DNA from 3 places in the Sinobaca sp. H24 genome. Region 3 is predicted to be linked to each of the others. Evidence: a T-box and tRNA genes for the amino acid it is inferred to sense, from the RefSeq annotation. Region 3 holds a T-box; the other regions hold tRNA genes.
The links. A T-box is a leader RNA that pairs with one kind of tRNA and senses whether it is charged. The one in region 3 lies ahead of MMY81_RS23655 (valine--tRNA ligase), so its partner is inferred to be a tRNA-Val.
Positions count from the first base shown of each region.

Region 1: it encodes a tRNA-Val, which carries the amino acid that the T-box ahead of MMY81_RS23655 (valine--tRNA ligase) is inferred to sense. The anticodon was not compared.
Region 2: it encodes a tRNA-Val, which carries the amino acid that the T-box ahead of MMY81_RS23655 (valine--tRNA ligase) is inferred to sense. The anticodon was not compared.

Region 1 covers NZ_JALBWT010000047.1:22,325-28,749, forward strand. Annotated here, with positions in the region: partial or broken gene aceA (isocitrate lyase) at 1-245, opposite strand, end outside; gene MMY81_RS30120 (MFS transporter) at 427-1,644, opposite strand; gene MMY81_RS30125 (LysR family transcriptional regulator) at 1,767-2,666, shown strand; gene MMY81_RS30130 (mechanosensitive ion channel family protein) at 2,684-3,832, opposite strand; gene MMY81_RS30135 (amidohydrolase) at 3,927-5,078, opposite strand; tRNA gene MMY81_RS30140 (tRNA-Val) at 5,193-5,268, shown strand; gene MMY81_RS30145 (YolD-like family protein) at 5,480-5,824, shown strand; gene MMY81_RS30150 (hypothetical protein) at 5,974-6,228, shown strand.
Region 2 covers NZ_JALBWT010000024.1:70,471-76,895, forward strand. Annotated here, with positions in the region: gene aceA (isocitrate lyase) at 1-867, opposite strand, end outside; gene MMY81_RS23315 (MFS transporter) at 1,054-2,268, opposite strand; gene MMY81_RS23320 (LysR family transcriptional regulator) at 2,391-3,263, shown strand; gene MMY81_RS23325 (mechanosensitive ion channel family protein) at 3,298-3,579, opposite strand; gene MMY81_RS23330 (mechanosensitive ion channel family protein) at 3,572-4,444, opposite strand; tRNA gene MMY81_RS23335 (tRNA-Val) at 4,719-4,794, shown strand; gene MMY81_RS23340 (YolD-like family protein) at 5,010-5,354, shown strand; gene MMY81_RS23345 (hypothetical protein) at 5,623-5,808, opposite strand; gene MMY81_RS23350 (hypothetical protein) at 5,808-6,329, opposite strand.
Region 3 covers NZ_JALBWT010000025.1:58,831-65,255, forward strand. Annotated here, with positions in the region: gene hemC (hydroxymethylbilane synthase) at 1-752, shown strand, start outside; gene MMY81_RS23640 (uroporphyrinogen-III synthase) at 779-1,531, shown strand; gene hemB (porphobilinogen synthase) at 1,524-2,510, shown strand; gene hemL (glutamate-1-semialdehyde 2,1-aminomutase) at 2,625-3,914, shown strand; T-box leader at 3,981-4,202, shown strand; partial or broken gene MMY81_RS23655 (valine--tRNA ligase) at 4,269-6,425, shown strand, end outside.

The DNA of each region.
Region 1 (6,425 bases), on a different contig from region 3:
CCTGCTTTTACCTGTTGTACAGCCTGATTTCCCGTTAACGCTCCTAAAGAGTTTACATACGGTTCCTCGTGCAGCAGCTTCCACAGCTTTTCGGACCCGCGTTTGGCTAATGTGTGCTCGATTTCAATAGATCCTCTTAATTTGATTACATCTTCTGCACTGTAAGGTCTTTCAATCCCTTCCCACCTGCTGTCTTCTTTCCACTGCTGTTCAAGCTTCTTTGCATCTTCCTGAATAGATCCCATTATTATCTCTCCCTCATGTTTCTGTTTTATAACAGTTAATTTAATATGACTTTATATTATAACAGTAAATTCTTTTTTGCAACCCCTTTCATTGATTTTCCTTAAAAAATATCAATACAGTTTCATTTATTAACATCTGTTACATAACAAAAGCCGGACCCATAGTGGATCCGGCTTTATTTTATGAATTTGCTGCATAGGCAGGGACTGTTTTCTCCTGCTCTGCTTTATCAATTTTTCGAAGGGAGAGCGTACAGCTGAGCGTAACAACGAGCACGGCAGCTGCACCTGTAACAACGCCCGTCCAGCCAAAGGCAGGCCACAGCCAGCCAAAATATACGCTGCTCAGCCCGCCTCCTAAATAATAACTCGTTAAATACAATCCGGAGGCGCTTGCCTTCGCTTCGGACGCGTGCCTCGTAACCCATGAACTGGAACTGGAGTGTACGAAGAAAAAGCCGAAGCTTAACGTCAGCAGTGCTAATAGTATGACAGGAAAAGACGGTATAATTGTTAATGCAATACCTGCTGCCATCAAGACTATTCCAATCAACATACAGCTTGTCTGGTTCCACACCTGCGCCATTTTCCCTGCGAGCGTCGAGCTGAAGGTCCCCGCTCCATAGGTTAGAAACAGAAGACCAAGCACCGTAGCAGAAACAAAGAACGGTTCGCCATTTAATAGATACGTAATAAAGTTAAATACCCCTATAAATACAAAAAAATGCAGACCGCCGATCACGTAGGCCAGTGCCATCTTTTTATCTTTTAAGTGCATCCAGTTGTTCTGCAGCGTTTCTTTTAGATGAAATGGTTTGGCTCTAAACTGCGTGGAGTCGGGAAGCATAAACCAGACAAAAAGAAAAATAGCAACGCTAATCCCTGCCATTGCCATAAAGGCCACATGCCAGTCCGCGGCATCTGCAATGATGCCGCTCGCTACACGCCCGCTCATTCCCCCGAGACTGTTCGCACTAATATATATTCCCACCGCTACTGTCATTGCTTGTTTGGAGTACTCTTCACTAAGGTATGCCATAGCCGCTACCGGAACTCCGGCTAAAGCCGCTGCCTGAAATACCCGTGCAGCCATCAGCCAGCCAAAACTCGGCGCAAGGCTGATAAGAATCGTTCCGGCAATGCCAAGCACCATGGAAATAAATAAGATATTCCGTCTTCCGAATGCATCAGATAAAGCACTATATACAAAGAAAGTAATCCCAAGCACAATAAGCGGAATGGAAATAATCAAGCTGGAAGCAACTTCTGAAACTTGAAATTCTTCACTCAGCATAGGTAGAAGCGGCTGAGGATAATAGAGGTTGGCAAATATTAAAAATGAGGCGGCTCCAAGTGCCATCGTGGCTTTCCAGAATGATGCTGTTTTTGCTTCAATCATGGTATATATCCTTCTTTCCTGGACAATTCGTCTTCTGATTGTATGCTATCATGTGCTTATCAATAAATAAAATATATAATAAATATAATAATTATGCTTTTTTGTTATGGAAGGAGAGTGTCATGGAAAGCAGAGCATTAGAATACTTTCGGGAAGTAGCCTCCAGAGGCAGCTTTACAAAGGCCGCTGCCGCACTTCGTATTGCCCAGCCCGCTGTCAGTCGTGCAGTCCGTCAGCTTGAAGAAGAGCTTGGCGTTACCCTTCTTATCCGCGATAAACGGCAGATCCGACTGACGAAAGCCGGAGAAAAGTTATATGAACATGCTGTTGAAATGCACCGCCTGCTCGTAAAAGCAAAAAACGATGTGGTTAATATGCAGGATCTTACTCAGGGTGAAGTAGAGATCGGCCTGCCATCCATGGCTGGTTCTTATTATTTCCCTGATCAGATTATGCGTTTTTTAGAAGCTTACCCAGGATTGACCGTCTCGATCTATGAAGCTGGCACTTCTGTTATAGAAGAAGCCGTGATCAGTGGAGAAATTGAACTCGGTACGATCGTAACAGAAGAAGGCCGTAAATCTTCGAGCCTTTTAAGCATCCATCCTTTTCTTACAGTACAGATGGTAGCTGTGGTTCCACTTGACCATCCCTTTGCTTCCAGAACTTCCGTATCTCATGAAGAGTTGGCAGAAGAGCCGCTCATTTTATTTAAAGAAGGATATTATCAACGGAAAGTAGTCGATCAAATAAGTGAAAAAGCAGGCAGCCCCGTTCATCTTGCTTTTGAGACCAATCAGATTTCTATGGCCAAATCGCTGACGCAGCGGGGTCTTGGTATTACTATTTTTTTGGAAATGGTTATACAGGATGATGAAAAATTAGCCGGCATTCCTCTCGATCCGCCTATATCCCTGACGCTTGCTCTGGCCCACCGTCGAAAGAATCATTGTCTGCCGCCAACAAAGCTTTTCTACAGTTTCTGCTTGGCTGAACCACATATAAAAATCCCCCGGCTTTAGACAACCGGGGGATACTATTACCTATTAGAATGCTGTTCTGCGCGCTTTGTTTTTTCTGCAATTTCCTGCTTGATAGAGTCAGGCCATGCTTCTGCAGAAGCATTCTCAATATAAACGGATTCAGAAGGAAAGGCGATTTCCACTCCTTCTTCTTCGAGAATCTGCATTACTTCAAAATTAATGTCTTCTTTTGCTTCAAACCAATCGACCCAGCCTGTTGCTTTTGTAAAGAAGTACACAAAAATATCAAGGGAAAAAGAGTTAAATTCACTGAAGCGGACAATGATAAGTTCGTTATCAATCTTGTCATTTTCCTGAAGCGTTTCTTCAATACGTGCTACCACCCGCTGAACATCTTCTCTCGGAGTTCCATATTTCACGCCTACATTAAACGTGATCTGGCGTTTGCCCATCTCCGACCAGTTAGTAATAGCTTCATGGGCAAGTGTTTTGTTCGGAACAATGACGAGAGAGTCTTCAAAGGTGCGGATTTTCGTGCTGCGGAAATTAATATCTTCTACAAATCCTTCCACCGTAGCAGAAGCAATCCAGTCCCCTTTTTTAAATGGGCGCTCGGTTACGATAATGATACCGCCAAGAAAATTACTGAGCGTTTCCTGGGCTGCTAGAGCAAATGCCAGGCCGCCCAGACCAAGACCAGCGATAAGTCCATTGATATCATAGTTCCATTCGTGAGCGATAATAGTAAGCGTAAGAGCCAATATGACAAAACGTACAATGCGGGAGAGAAATGGCAGAAGCATACTGTCTTCCCCATCGTCCATTTTACTGGATAGCTTATAGAACATCGAAGAAGAGGCTGCCGTGAAATTAAAAAGCCCCCAGCCCACCACTATAATAATAGCTGTGCGGTAAAATCGGTTAACGATTCCCATATATTCGCCTTGTATCGGCAGGGAGAGCAGCGCTAAATATAAACCGAGTATGACAAAGAAAAACCGGAGCGGCTTTTCAAATGCAATGATGACATTGGTAAACACATCGGTTGGCGTTTTTTTAGCTACACGAATCAGGAGCCTGAAAATGTAGGTCGTTAAATATCGTCTTAAAAAGAATATGAGAAAAAATATTAATATAGCGAATCCTATATCAATCCAGGGCAGGTTTATGAAAAACTCCTGCGTTCTCATCCAAAAATCTATCATAGGTTCCCTCCGGATGTTTTTTACTGTTGAACAAATCACATCTTATCACATCCGTCGATGTTTCTCTAGTATTCCTATGAACGATCTGAAGAGCTTATACGTCTCTTGAATATACCTGCCTTCCCTCTATGAAAGTCTGTTCCACCAGACTTTTTACATCAAATGGGTGATGGCTCCAAATGACAAAATCTGCATCTTTCGTTTTTTCAAGGGATCCTTTTGTTTCTTCCATTCCCAGGTGCCGTGCAGCAAAGGCCGTAATCGAAGATAAAGCTTTCGCCTCACTGAGTCCTTCTTTGTGCGCCATCATAGCCGAGGTAAGCAGATGGTCAATACCGACTACCGGATGGTCCGTTGTAATACAGTAATCGACCCCATGTTCATCCAGAGCGGAGAGCGTCTTCCAGCTTTTGTTTGATAACTCCGCTTTGGATTTTGTAGACATCGTAGGGCCAACCGAGGCAGTAACCTGATGGCGGGCAAGAAAATCAGCAATCAAATGGCCTTCTGTACAGTGTTCAATCGTGTAGCGCAGATCAAATTCTTCAGCCAGCCTGACGACCGTAGCAATATCATCAGCCCGGTGCGCATGGGCGCGGAGCGGAATACGATTTTCCAGCAGGGAAACGAGCTGTTCCATGCCCAGGTCTCTTGGTGCTTTCGGATCTTTTTTGCATTTATCCCTGTAATTCTGTGCTTTTATCATAGCTTCCCTGAATAGAGCTGCATTTCCCATACGCGTTACCGGACCGGAAGACTTATTGGAATGAATTCGCTTAGGATTTTCCCCAAACGCTGCTTTCATTCCCGAGGGAGACTGCAGCACCATTTCATCCACGACGCTGCCGCTTGTTTTCACAATGACCATTTCTCCTCCGATGACGTTAGCGCTGCCGGGGAGAATCTGCACAGTGGTTACTCCCGACCGCCGCGCCAGCTCAAACCCTTCTTCCAATGGATGAATACCATCAAGAGCACGGACAGCTGGTGTAACGGCCTGACTTGTCTCATTAAAGTCCGCACCCTGCGGCCCGATACCTTCCTCATGAACCCCAAGATGTGTATGGACATCAATCAAACCCGGCGTTATGTATTTCCCTTTCACGTTCACCTGTTCATAGCCCTCTGGTATATGACCTCCATCTGTTACTGCTTCAATGTGGGCATCTTTAATAAGAAGTACGGCATTGTCCTGAAAAATGCCGTTTTGATTCATAATCCCGGCCCCTATGTATGCTTTTTTCATAAAAAATAAGCCTCCTAAGTATTTCGCTTTGCTAAATATTATAGCATATTTGTCTTTTGTATTGACAAACCCTCCCAGTACAAGGTAAATTAATAAAGGTTCATCTATCCAGCTGCTCCGTTAGCTCAGCTGGGAGAGCGCCACCTTGACAGGGTGGAGGTCACTGGTTCGAGCCCAGTACGGGGCACCATAACACAAACGCTACAAGCCTTCGTATAGAGGGCTTTTTCTTATGTATTCATTTAATCCATAAATAGATAAAATGCAGGGTGGAGATCATTTGCAAACATTTTGCAAACATGAATATTTCCACTCTGTTTTTTATTTTGACTCTTATTACTATAGTTATGTTTAAAAGAACACTTGTTCGTGTATAATACCTCTTAAAAGGAGGTGGTCGCATGGCAGAAAATAAGTTAACTCCCGGATCCAATATGCGCTGGGAATCCATGCGGATGATATTACCTGAACATAAGGATGCCTGGGAGAAACGGAGAGCCACTTTTGTACATGAGCCAAAGCCAATATTGGATGAACACAAATGGGATGAGTTAGAGTTGTTGCTGCATGAAGCGCTCGAGCATAGAATCTTTTTAGAGTTTACTTATTGGGAGGAAGGTCGCTTTATTAAGTTCACTGGGGAATGTGTGTACATCAATATGATGGATAAGCAGTTTCATGTGAAGAATGAAGAGGATATTTGTTATATTAAGTTTGATACACTTAAAGACATCAAAGCTATTTAGGAGGATGTCTTATCAACAAAATAATCATTACATCAATTATTAGTCTAGGAATCGTAGCGCTTATATTTACCACCGTTCCAGCAGGTAGTAACACAGCCTTAGCAATTACTTCTATTTCAACATTTCTTGGAGCGCTGGCCGGTGCCGGATTGGCCGGATATGCTACTTTAAGAGTAAGTAGGGCTGATTATAAGAAAAGAATTGAATTAAAAGAATACGAAGCAAATTCATTAATGCTTAGAAAACTACTTTATTATGTAGATCATATGAGGAGTTTTACTTCGAAGAAAGAATTTAAAGAAGGAACGGATGTTAGTTATAATTTCTCTATAATGATAGATCAATTAAAAAGACAAGAGGAGAAATTAAAAGAACATGATTTGGAAGTGAAAGCTTTATTTTAGCAATGAAGCTTCTCATGTTGACAGAGATATATTCGATCTACTCATAGATACTAATGAGGTAATAAACGATTTTCTAACCACTATAGCTTATCTTGTAAATTCACTATCTGAAGAAAATAAAGACTTCACTACTATTAATGATTTTATGATTAATAACTATAATAAAGAAATAAAATCCAGTCAGTCTCTTTTTAATA
Region 2 (6,425 bases), on a different contig from region 3:
CTCGAGATTCGGTTTGGATGTCTCGCACCAGATAAGGTCGGCAAACGGAGCGTAGGCCAAGCCTCTTGCAATTGCCTGATCAATACCCGGCTTTGTACGGTAAAAGCCCTCTGCTGTACGTTCACCGGTTATGAACTCCTGATCGTAGGGATCAATGTCACTTGTTATAAGATCGGCTGCATCCGCATCTGTTCTCGCAAGAATAATGGTTTTCGTTCCGCTTACATCTGCTGCAAGACGGGCGGATATTAAATTACGTACGGCATTCTGCGTAGGAAGCAGAACTTTTCCGCCGAGATGTCCACACTTCTTTTCTGAAGCAAGCTGATCCTCAAAGTGTACACCGGAAGCACCTGATTCAATCATACTCTTCATTAGTTCAAATACGTTCAGCTGACCGCCAAAGCCTGCCTCGGCATCAGCTACAATAGGGGCGAAGAAATCCGTATCTCCCTCCTGCTCCATATGCTGTATCTGATCTGCACGCTGCAGCGCCTGATTAATACGCTGAACTACGCTTGGTACACTATTTGCCGGATACAGGCTTTGATCGGGATACATTTGTCCAGCAAGGTTGGCGTCTGCTGCCACCTGCCAGCCGCTTAAATAAATCGCTTTCAAACCTGCTTTCACCTGCTGCACAGCCTGGTTTCCTGTTAACGCACCCAGAGAGTTTACATATGGCTCTTCATGAAGAAGCTTCCACAGCTTTTCCGATCCCCGCTTTGCTAAAGTATGCTCGATTTCAATAGACCCTCTTAATTTAATTACATCCTCCGCACTATAAGGCCGTTCAATACCTTCCCACCTGCTGTCTTCTTTCCACTGCTGCTCGAGCTTCTTTGCATCTTCTTGAATAGATCCCATTTTTATCTCTCCCTTACGAATACTGTTTTATAACAGTTAATTTAATATGTTTTTATATTATAACAGTATTTCCGTTTTTGCAACCCCTTACATTGATTTTTTCTAAAAAAGTTAGAACAGCATCTTTTTGTCATAAACTGTTACATAACAAAAGCCGAACCCGTTACGGGTTCGGCTTTATTCCGGTTAATTTGTTACAAATACAGAAGTAGCTGCCTTTTGTTCGGCTCTGTCGATCCTGCGCAAACTGAGCGTACAGCTCAATGTAATAATCAGTACAGCAGCTGCACCTGTAACCACGCCCGGCCATCCAAATGAAGGCCAGAGCCAGCCAAAATAGACACTGCTTAATCCGCCTCCCAAATAATAACTGGTCAAATACAGTCCTGATGCGCTTGCTTTTGCCTGTACAGCATGCCTTGTCACCCAGGAACTGGAGCTGGAATGGACAAAGAAAAAACCAAAACTTAATGTAAGCAGCGCTATTAATATAACAGGAAAAGAAGGAACGCTTGCGAGCACAATACCTATCGCCATTAAAGCGATTCCAATCAGCATGCAGCTTGTCTGATTCCATACCTGCGCCATCTTTCCAGCCAGCGTCGAGCTGAAGGTTCCAGCCCCGTATGTTAGAAAGAGCAGACCGAGTATAGTAGCTGATACAAAGAACGGCTCACCATTTAAAAGATACGTAATAAAGTTAAATACGCCAATAAATACGAAAAAATGCAGCCCGCCGATAATATAGGCCAGTGCCATTTTTTTATCTTTCAGATGCATCCAGTTGTTCTGCAGCGTGGTTTTAAAATGAAATGGTTTCGCTGTAAACTGGGTGGATTCCGGAAGCATAAACCAGACAAAAATCCCAATGCCTACGCTCACTCCGGCCATTATTATAAAAGCCAGCTGCCAATCCGACGCATCTGCAATAATGCCGCTTGCCACCCGGCCGCTCATCCCTCCGAAACTGTTTGCGCTAATATAAATTCCTACTGCTACTGTCATAGCTTTTTTGGAATATTCTTCGCTGAGATATGCCATAGCCGCTACCGGTATACCTGCTAAAGCAGCTGCCTGAAACACCCTGGCTGCCATCAGCCAGCCAAAACTCGGCGCCATGCTGATAAGAATGGTGCCCGCAATACCAAGTATCATGGATATAAATAAAATATTTCGTCTGCCAAAGGCATCAGAGAGGGCGCTGTATACAAAAAAAGTAATACCCAGCACAATCAATGGAATGGAAATGATCAGGCTCGAGGCAACTTCAGATACTTGAAACTCTTCACTCAGCATAGGCAGAAGCGGCTGCGGATAATATAAGTTCGCAAATATTAAAAAAGAAGCGGCTCCGAGTGCCGTAGTAGCTTTCCAAAATGATGCGGTTTTTGCTTCAATCATGGTATATATCCTTCTTTCCATCACACTTTCTTCTATATTTGTATGCTATCATGAGCATATTGATAAATAAAATATATAATAAATATAATAATTATGCTTTTTTGTTATGAAAGGAGATTGTTATGGAAAGCAGAGCTCTTGAATATTTCCGGGAAGTAGCTGCCTGCCGGAGTTTCACAAAAGCCGCTGCATCTCTTCGTATTGCACAGCCCGCCGTCAGCCGTGCGGTTCGTCAGCTTGAAGAAGAGCTTGGCGTCCGCCTTCTTATCCGCGACAAAAGACAGATCCGCCTGACGAAAGCTGGAGAAAAGCTGTATGGACATGCTATTGATATGCACCGCCTGCTTGCAAAAGCAAAAAGCGATGTTCTTAATATGCAGGATCTTACTCAGGGAGAAGTTGAAATAGGACTGCCGTCGATGGCCGGTTCTTATTATTTCCCCGACCAGATTACGCGTTTTCTGAAAGCCTATCCCGGCTTGTCTGTTTCCATATATGAAGCAGGCACTTCCGCTATTGAAGAAGCTATTATAAACGGAGAAATCGAGCTTGGCACCATCGTCACAGATGAAGGACGAAAATCATCCAGTCAGCTAACGATTCATCCTTTTTTGGCGACACAGATGGTTGCTGTCGTTCCTCTCGATCACCCTTTTGCCTCCAAAACTTCCGTCTCTCATGAAGAAGTGGCGGAAGAACCGCTCATCTTATTTAAAGAAGGATATTATCAGAGGAAAGTTGTCGATCAAATCAGCGAAAAAAGCCGGTCGTCCCGTTCACCTTGCATTCGAAACAAATCAACTTTCCATGGCAAAATCACTGACGGAACGCGGCCTTGGTATTACAATTTTTTGGAAATGGTCATTCAGGATGATGAAAAGCTGGCAGGCGTTCCTTTAGATCCTCCCGTCCGGCTGACGCTTGCTCTTGCCCATCGCCAAAAAGAATCTTTATCACCTGCCAACAAAGCTTTCCTGCAGTTTCTCCTTGCTTAAATAATAAAACCCCGGCTGCACAGCCGGGGTTTTATTATTTATTTGAATGCTCTGCATGCCTTGTTTTTTCTGCGATTTCCTGTTTAATCGAATCAGGCCAGGCCTGCGCTGGAGCATTTTCAATATAAACCGATTCGGAAGGAAATGCGATGTCTACTCCTTCTTCCTCCAAAATCTCCATTACTTCAAAATTGATTTCCTCTTTTGTTTCAAACCAATCCACCCAGCCTGTGGCTTTCGTAAAGAAATACACGAAAATGTCGAGGGAAGAAGAGTTAAACTCGCTGAATCGCACAATGATCAGATCTTTATTCAATTTTATCATTTTCCTGAAGCGTGTCTTCAATTCGTTCTACTACACGCTGCACATCTGCTTTAGGCGTTTCGTATTTCACACCTACATTAAAGGTTATCTGACGCTTTCCCATTTCCGACCAGTTTGTTATTGCTTCATGGGCCAGCGTTTTATTAGGCACAATGACGAGAGAATCCTCGAAGGTGCGGATTTTTGTACTCCGAAAATTAATATCCTCTACAAATCCCTCGACCGTGGCCGAAGCAATCCAATCTCCCTTTTTAAAAGGACGCTCTGTTACAATAATAATACCTCCGAGAAAGTTACTGAGCGTTTCCTGAGCTGCAAGCGCAAATGCCAGGCCGCCCAGACCCAGTCCGGCAATTAATCCATTAATATCGTAATCCCACTCATGAGCTATAATTGTAATGGTTAATGCCAGAATCACAAAACGAACAATACGGGAGAGAAATGGCAGCAGCATGCTGTCCTCGCCATCATCCATCTTACTCGACAGCTTATAGAACATGGAAGAAGAGGCTGCTGTGAAATTAAAAAGCCCCCATCCCATTACAATAATAATAGAGGTGCGGTAAAACCGGTTTACAATACCCATATAGTCCCCTTGAATCGGTAGAGAGAGCAATGCTAAATACAAACCAAGTATCGCAAAGAAAAATCGAAGCGGTTTTTCAAACGCAATAATCACATTGGTGAACACATCAGTCGGTGTCTTTTTCGCTATTCGGATCAGCAGTCGGAAAATATATGTCGTCAAATATCGTCTTAAAAAGAATATGAGAAAAAATATTAATATAGCAAATCCTATATCAATCCACGGCAGGTTTATGAAAAACTCCTGCGTTCTCATCCAAAAATCTATCATAGGTACCCTCCGGATGTTATTTACTGTTGAACAAAACACATCTTACCACATCGTTCGAAGATTCTCTAGTTCTTCCTATGAAAGACCAGAAAAGCTTATTTGTCCCATTATAATAGGCGGGTCTGGGATAAATAACCGGACAACCGGGCTTTTCAGATCAGCCTTTTCCACAAAAAAAGCAATTGGCAGGTCTGTCCGCAGGCAGACTATTTACTTTTTTATTGACAAAACCTACCTGTACAAGGTAAATTAATAAAGGTTCATCTATCCAGCTGCTCCGTTAGCTCAGCTGGGAGAGCGCCACCTTGACAGGGTGGAGGTCACTGGTTCGAGCCCAGTACGGGGCACCATAACACACAAACGCTACAAGCCTTCGTATAGAGGGCTTTTTCTTATGTCTTCTTTACATAGAAAAATGGATAAAATGCAGGGTGGAGATCATTTGCAAACATTTTGCAAACATGAAAATTTCTACTCTGTTTTTTTTATTTTAAGTCTTATTACTATAGTTATGTTTTAAAGAACACTTGTTCGCGTATAATACCTTTTAAAAGGAGGTGATCGCATGGCAGAAAATAAGTTAACTCCTGATTCTAATATGCGCTGGGAATCCATGCGAATGATATTACCCGAACATAAGGATGCCTGGGAGAAACGGAGAGCATCATCTTTGCATGTACCAAAGCCTATATTGGATGAACACAGATGGGATGAGTTAGAATTGTTGCTGCATGAAGCGCTCGAGCACAGAATCTTTTTGGAGTTTACTTACTGGAAGGAAGGCCACTTTATTACGTTCACAGGTGAATGTGTGTATATTAACATGATGGATAAGCAGTTTCATGTGAAGAATAAAGAGGATATTTGTTATATAAAGTTTGATACATTGAAAGATATTCAAGTTATGTAGAGAGGGCTGATGCCCTCTTTTTCTATGTAAAAAAGCACCCACCCGGAGGTAGATGCTGATTTTTACTGATCGTACTTTTATTCGCCTACTGCTTCTAAGAACTTTTTATTGTTCTTTTCCATTTCTATCTTCATGTTTCTCTCTTTTCTTTCTAACACACTAATCTTATAATCCAGTTCTTTTTTTAAGTCTTTGGTAGTCTTTGGGCTCAATCATTCCTGAACTATATACATTTTCGAGAAGCTGCCTATCGAGTAATAATTCCTTCTTATTCACTCGAACCACCATCCCTTCCATTAATATCAGAGGAACCATCAACGCTTAATGATTCTTGACTAGCTCTTTCCGCCATTGCATATTGTTGTTCTATAATTATAGCACGAATTAGACTGCTATAAAGATAAATGATATCTAAATTACTTTTTTCAAAAGCATACTTAGAATCTACTGTCATTACCCGAAACCTTCTAAGTATATACAAACCATAGCATTGTATATTTTTTTAACGTCTTCGTTAGGCGACCAGTCGTCATCTTGGGAAACGTCATCTATAACTAAATCTATTTCTTTTCTATAGCATCTTCCAGCTGTAGATTTATCTATTTCTAGTTCTCTGTTCCCGTAATATTGATCTGGAAAACCAATACTTCCTGTACGAAATTTAAAGACTGATCCCTGTTTAATCCATATCGCACATCTAAAATCACCACTAGAATGACTTTTAAGGTTGGATGACATTGAATTAATACACTTATTTAATAAACTTTGTGCTTTAGCTATTTTTGAATTGCCGGTTTCTGATTTGATCTCTATGTATTCGTCACATGCCTGTTTCAAATACCCCATAGAACCAGAGTATTGAGTGCACACACCTTTTAAATTTTGAATTTCCAATATAGTCTTTTTGTTTTCTGTTGTTATGTCTAATATTTTATTTTCTTTATCTAATGATCTTCTTCCGGAGTTAGCAATCAATAAAAAAATAATTGCTAAAAATAATTATAAAAATTAAAAATATTGCTCCAGAAATTTGATTTGCCCAAGACGGCAAAGACTGGATCCAAGTAGTTA
Region 3 (6,425 bases):
TAAAAGAAATTGAACAGGCAATGACGGATGGGGAAATTGATTTTGCCGTACACAGTATGAAAGATATGCCCGGTGAGCTTCAGGATGATTTTACGTTAGGTGCGATTACGAACCGGGTGGATCCAAGAGACGTGTATATTGCCAATGATCATGTGCCGTTTTTGGAGCTTCCGGAAGGAGCGGTCGTTGGAACAAGCAGTCTCCGTCGGTCCTCCCAGATTCTCGCGAAACGTCCTGATTTAAAGATTCAGTGGATCCGCGGCAACATTGAAACGAGACTCCGCAAACTGAGGGAAGAAAATTATGATGCGATTATTTTAGCGGCGGCCGGCCTGGAACGAATGGGCTGGGACCCGGAAATGGTTACAGAATTTCTTGATCCCGATCTTTGTCTGCCGGCGGTAGGACAGGGTGCGCTCGGTATTGAGTGCCGTGCCAACGACGATGAGGTAATCTCTCTTCTGCAGAGTATCCATGAAACTGAAGTAGCTCAGAGAGTTCGTGCCGAGAGAGCTTTTCTGAAAGCAGTAGAAGGCGGATGTTCCGTACCCATAGCAGGCTATGCCACGATGGAAAAGGAACAGATTCATCTTACCGCTTTAGTAGGAACACCTGATGGCAGAATTATTCTTCAGGAAAAAAGAGAAGGTACTGATCCTGAAAAAATTGGCAGAGACGCAGCGGAAACGCTGCTTGCACGAGGAGCAAAGGATATTCTTGATGACGTGAGAGCAGAGCTGGATAATCAGTGAGCCTTTCCTTAAACGGAAGCAGGGTTTTGATTACAAGGCCTGCTCATCAAAGCAGCCTGTTGGCGCAGCCGGTAGAGCGCAGCGGCGGCAGGCCGGTAGTTATACCGCTGATAGGAGTGGAACGGCTGCCGCTGTCTGCAGATGATCGGGAAAAAATTAAAAAAATGTATATGTATGAATGGTTTGTTTTTACGAGCGTAAATGCGGTACATTATTTTATGGAAACATTAAAACAAGAAGGTCATTCTTTTCCAAACCATGCAAAAATAGCTGCGGTAGGATCCAAAACAGCCCATTCACTTAAGGATGCGGGTTTATCGGTGGAGCTGATGCCGGAATCCTACACGGCGGAAGCTCTGTCAGAGACATTGGCTTCCAGTTTAAAAAAGGGAAGCCGTATTCTTTTTCCGAAAAGCCGGATCAGCCGCGATACGATTACAGCACGTCTGCAGGCGGAAGAAAAACCCGTTGACGTGATCGATGTGTATACGACGGCACCGGTTACTGGAAATATAGAACCACTGCAGCATATCATTCTTCAGAATGAAGTTGACTTTATTACGTTTACAAGCCCTTCCGCTGTCAGGGCATTCCTGAATGGGGTAAGCGGTCTGCCTCTTGAAAACTGGTCTCATATTCCGGTTATATCAATTGGCCCGGTTACGTCTGCCGAAGCAGAAAAGCATGCATTTAAACAAATTTATACCGCCGATCCTCATACGATTGAAGGAATGATGGATCTGCTTTTGAAACTTTCGAAGGAGGATTTTGATGAGTGATTTACAGTTTCGGAGACACCGCCGTCTCCGCTCGACACCCGGTATTCGAAAAATGGTGCGGGAAAACGAAGTGAAAAAAGAAGACTTGATTTTTCCTATTTTTGTAGTAGAGGGAGAAAAAGTAAAAAACGAAGTCCCGTCCATGCCGGGAATTTATCAGGTATCTCTTGATATTCTGGCGCAGGAAACCAATAAGCTGGAACGCCATGGTGTGCCGGCCGTAATGGTCTTCGGCGTTCCCAATGAAAAAGACGAATACGGATCTCAGGCATATGCAGAAGAAGGCATCGTACAGCGGGCTATAGGCGTTATTAAAGAAAATAATCCTACGTTAACGGTTATAGCTGATACATGCCTCTGCCAGTATACCGACCACGGACACTGCGGTGTGATTAGAGACGGGGAAATTCTTAACGATGAATCCCTTCAGTTACTGACGGAAACGGCTGTTTCCCAGGCGAAAGCCGGAGCAGATATTATTGCGCCTTCCAACATGATGGATGGATTTACGGCAGCGATCCGCCGCGGTCTTGATAATGCAGGTTTTGTGCACACGCCGATTATGTCCTATTCGGTTAAATATGCTTCTGCATTTTATGGTCCTTTCCGCGATGCTGCCCACAGCACGCCTTCCTTTGGAGACCGGAAAACCTATCAGATGGACCCGGCGAACCGCGAAGAAGCACTGCGGGAAGCTCGTTCCGATGTAGAAGAAGGTGCCGATTTTCTTATTGTGAAGCCGGCTCTTTCCTATCTTGATATTATGAGAGAAGTGAAAGATGCTACAGGCTATCCGGTAGTAGCCTACAATGTTTCCGGAGAATTTGCGATGCTTAAAGCAGCGGCTCAAAATGGATGGATTGATGAAAAAGCCGTCGTAATGGAAAAGCTTGTCAGTATGAAGCGGGCAGGTGCGGATCTGATCGTTACGTATTTTGCATTAGACGTGGCCAAGTGGATCGACGAAGAACTATATTAGAATATACTGCCTGACTGCGCTGCAGCAGGCAGTTTTTCCTTATTAAAGAAAAGTCGCACAAAAAAACGGCTTTTGTTATTCTGGTAGTAGATTATAAAAAGGGAAGTGACAGAAATGAAATCCTATGAAAAATCCTCAGCTGCTTTTGAGCAGGCAAAACCGTTAATGCCGGGCGGCGTGAACAGCCCTGTGCGTACATATAATTCGGTGGGGCATCCTGCTGTGTACATGCAGAGCGGTAAAGGTTCTAAAATAACCGATCTGGATGGAAATGAGTACATTGATTATGTTCTATCGTGGGGACCGCTCATTTTAGGGCACGCCCAGGACCATGTCGTGGAGCAGTTAAAGGCAGTGACTGAAAAAGGCACAAGCTTTGGTGCCTCCCACGTGATGGAAATAAAGCTTGCCGAACTGGTTATTGATAGAGTCCCTTCCATCGAAGTGGTACGAATGGTCAATTCCGGCACAGAGGCAACCATGAGCGCTCTCCGTCTTGCGCGCGGTTTTACCGGTCGTGACAAGATTCTTAAAATGGAAGGCTGTTATCATGGGCACGGCGATTCTCTTCTAATCAAAGCTGGATCCGGCGTAGCCACTTTAGGCCTTCCGGACAGCCCGGGAGTTCCAGCATCGGTTGCATCCAACACATTAACCGTGCCGTATAATGATCTGGCCAGCCTGCAGAAGGCATTTGATGAATACGGCGATGAGATTGCTGCCGTTATATTGGAGCCGGTCACTGGAAATATGGGGATAGTGCTTCCGGAAGAAGGATTTTTGGAAGGCGTCCGAGATATTACTAATCAACATGGCAGCCTGCTGATCTTCGATGAAGTAATGACTGGCTTTAGAGTCGGCTATCACTGCGCTCAGGGCGTGTATAACGTAACGCCGGACATAACGTGTCTTGGGAAAGTTATTGGCGGAGGACTGCCTGTAGCGGCTTACGGGGGCAGACGCGATATTATGGAGCAGATAGCACCGAGCGGACCGATCTATCAGGCCGGCACGCTGTCTGGAAATCCGCTTGCTATGACAGCCGGATTCGAAACATTAAATCAGCTGAAGCCGGAAGATTACGATACATTTGACCGTCTTGGCACGCTTTTGGCCGAGGGTCTGCATGAAGCTGCCCTAAAGCACGATATCCCTCATCATATTAATAAAGCCGGGTCGATGGTCGGGTTCTTCTTTACGGATGAAAAAGTCGTGGACTTTAAAACAGCCAAAACCTCGGATCTGGAAATGTTTGCGGCATACTTTAGAGAAATGATGGCCCAGGGCGTTTCGCTTCCTCCTTCTCAATTTGAAGGCATGTTTCTTTCAACTGCCCATACAGAAGAAGATATTGAAAATACGGTAAAAGCCGCCGAAAAAGCTTTTTCCGTGATTAAAAAATAAAATTAATTTGCATTGACTGGCAGGCAGGGCTCTGCTTAAAATAGAAGCATACCAATCAGTATAAATAAGAAAGCATAGATAGGGAAGAGTAAGGATCCCACGCCTGCACAGAGAGAAGGCAGCCCAGCTGAAATGCCTTTCCTGCGCGGATCCTGAAGGTCGCCCCGGAGCTTTTTCTCTGAAATAAAGTAGGAGGAGACGGCAGGTACCGTTATACCTAAGTGTGTGACGCTGGCAGACAGTGTCACAAATAAAGGTGGTACCGCGTAAACTCTTTTCGTCCTTTGCAGGCGAGAAGAGTTTTTTTATTTGGGCAAAAAGTACGGTGACTTTCTAATAAAGGAGAACGATATGATGGATAAGGCAAACCAGACAGATATGCCGACAAAGTATGATCCGCAGGCTACTGAAGCAAAATGGTATCCCTACTGGACGGAGGGAGAATTTTTTAAGGCAGAAGGAAAAGGGGATAAAGAACCCTACACCATTGTTATTCCACCTCCTAACGTAACAGGACGGCTTCATTTGGGCCATGCCTGGGATACGACGCTGCAGGATATTATTTCCCGCTTAAAGCGCATGCAGGGCTATGATATGCTCTGGCTGCCGGGCATGGACCATGCCGGTATTGCCACGCAGGCTAAAGTGGAAGGAAAACTGAAAGAAGAGGAACAAACCGTTATGAAATGGGACGGGAAGCATTCCTGGAGAAATCCTGGGAATGGAAAGAAGAGTATGCAGATTTTATCCGGGAGCAGTGGTCCAAGATTGGTCTTTCCCTCGATTATTCGAGAGAGCGGTTTACTTTGGATAAAGGACTGTCCGATGCGGTGCGTAAAGTATTCGTTACTCTTTATAATAAAGGGCTGATCTACCGCGGCGAATACATTATTAACTGGGATCCGGATACGAAAACGGCTCTCTCTGATATAGAAGTTATCTACAAAGATGTGCAGGGCTCTTTTTATCATATGGCCTATCCATTGGCGGACGGAAGCGGATCGATTGAAGTAGCGACTACCCGTCCGGAAACGATGCTCGGTGATACGGCCGTTGCCGTTCATCCAAAAGATGAGCGCTATGCCCATTTAATCGGAAAAAAAGTAAAGCTGCCGATTGTCGGCCGCGAGATAGAAATTATTGCAGATGATTATGTAGAAATGGACTTCGGGTCCGGTGCTGTTAAAATTACGCCGGCTCATGATCCGAATGACTTTGAAATGGGAAACAGACATAATCTGGAACGCGTACTCGTCATGGATGAGTCTGGAAAAATGAATGAAAATGCTGCGAAATATGAAGGACTGGATCGTTTTGAATGCCGCCGTCAGATTACAGCAGACCTGCAGGAGCAGGGCGTGCTGTTTAAAGTGGAAGATCACATGCATTCGGTCGGCCATTCGGAACGGAGCGGCGCTGTCGTAGAACCTTATCTATCCACGCAGTGGTTCGTGGATATGAAGCCGCTCGCTGCAAACGCAATCGCTCTCCAGCAAAAAGAAGAAAAAGTACATTTCGTGCCGGAGCGCTTTGAAAAAACGTACCTGCACTGGCTCGATAATATTAGAGACTGGTGCATATCCAGACAGCTGTGGTGGGGCCATCGGATTCCTGCCTGGTACCATAAAGAGACCGGCGAAATGTATATTAGCATGGAAGAACCTGCGGACGCGGAAAACTGGGAACAGGATGAAGACGTACTGGACACCTGGTTCAGCTCAGCGCTTTGGCCTTTTTCCACAATGGGCTGGCCGGACGAACAGTCGGAGGATTTTAAAAGATTCTATCCGACTAATGCGCTCGTAACCGGATATGATATTATCTTTTTCTGGATTTCCCGGATGATTTTTCAGGGACTTGAATTTACCGGACAGCGTCCATTTGAGGATGTGCTGATTCACGGACTGGTTCGGGACAGCGAAGGCCGGAAGATGAGTAAATCACTCGGCAACGGCGTTGATCCTATGGACGTCATTGAAAAGTACGGTGCTGATGCACTGCGTTTCTTCCTCGCTACCGGCACGACACCGGGCAACGACCTGCGTTTTCAGTGGGAGAAGGTAGAGGCCAACTGGAACTTTGCCAATAAAATCTGGAATGCCTCCCGTTTTGCCCTGATGAACATGGACGGCCTCGCTTATGATGAAATCAGCCTCGAAGGTGAAAAGACAATGGCCGACCGCTGGATTTTAACAAGGCTTCAGGATACGGTCCAAAGCGTAACCCGGCTGATGGATCAGTATGAATTTGGAGAAGTAGGCCGCCTGCTGTATAACTTTATCTGGGAAGACGTATGTGACTGGTATATTGAAATGGCTAAACTGCCGCTTTACGGAGAAGATGACGCTCAGAAGCATATGGCCCGTTCGGTACTGGCCCACGTACTTGACCAGACGATGAGGCTGCTGCACCCGATCATGCCGTTTATCACCGAAGAAATCTGGCAGCACCTTCCTCATCAAGGGGACTCTATTACGGTAGCAGCATGGCCTCTCGTGAACCATGACCTGA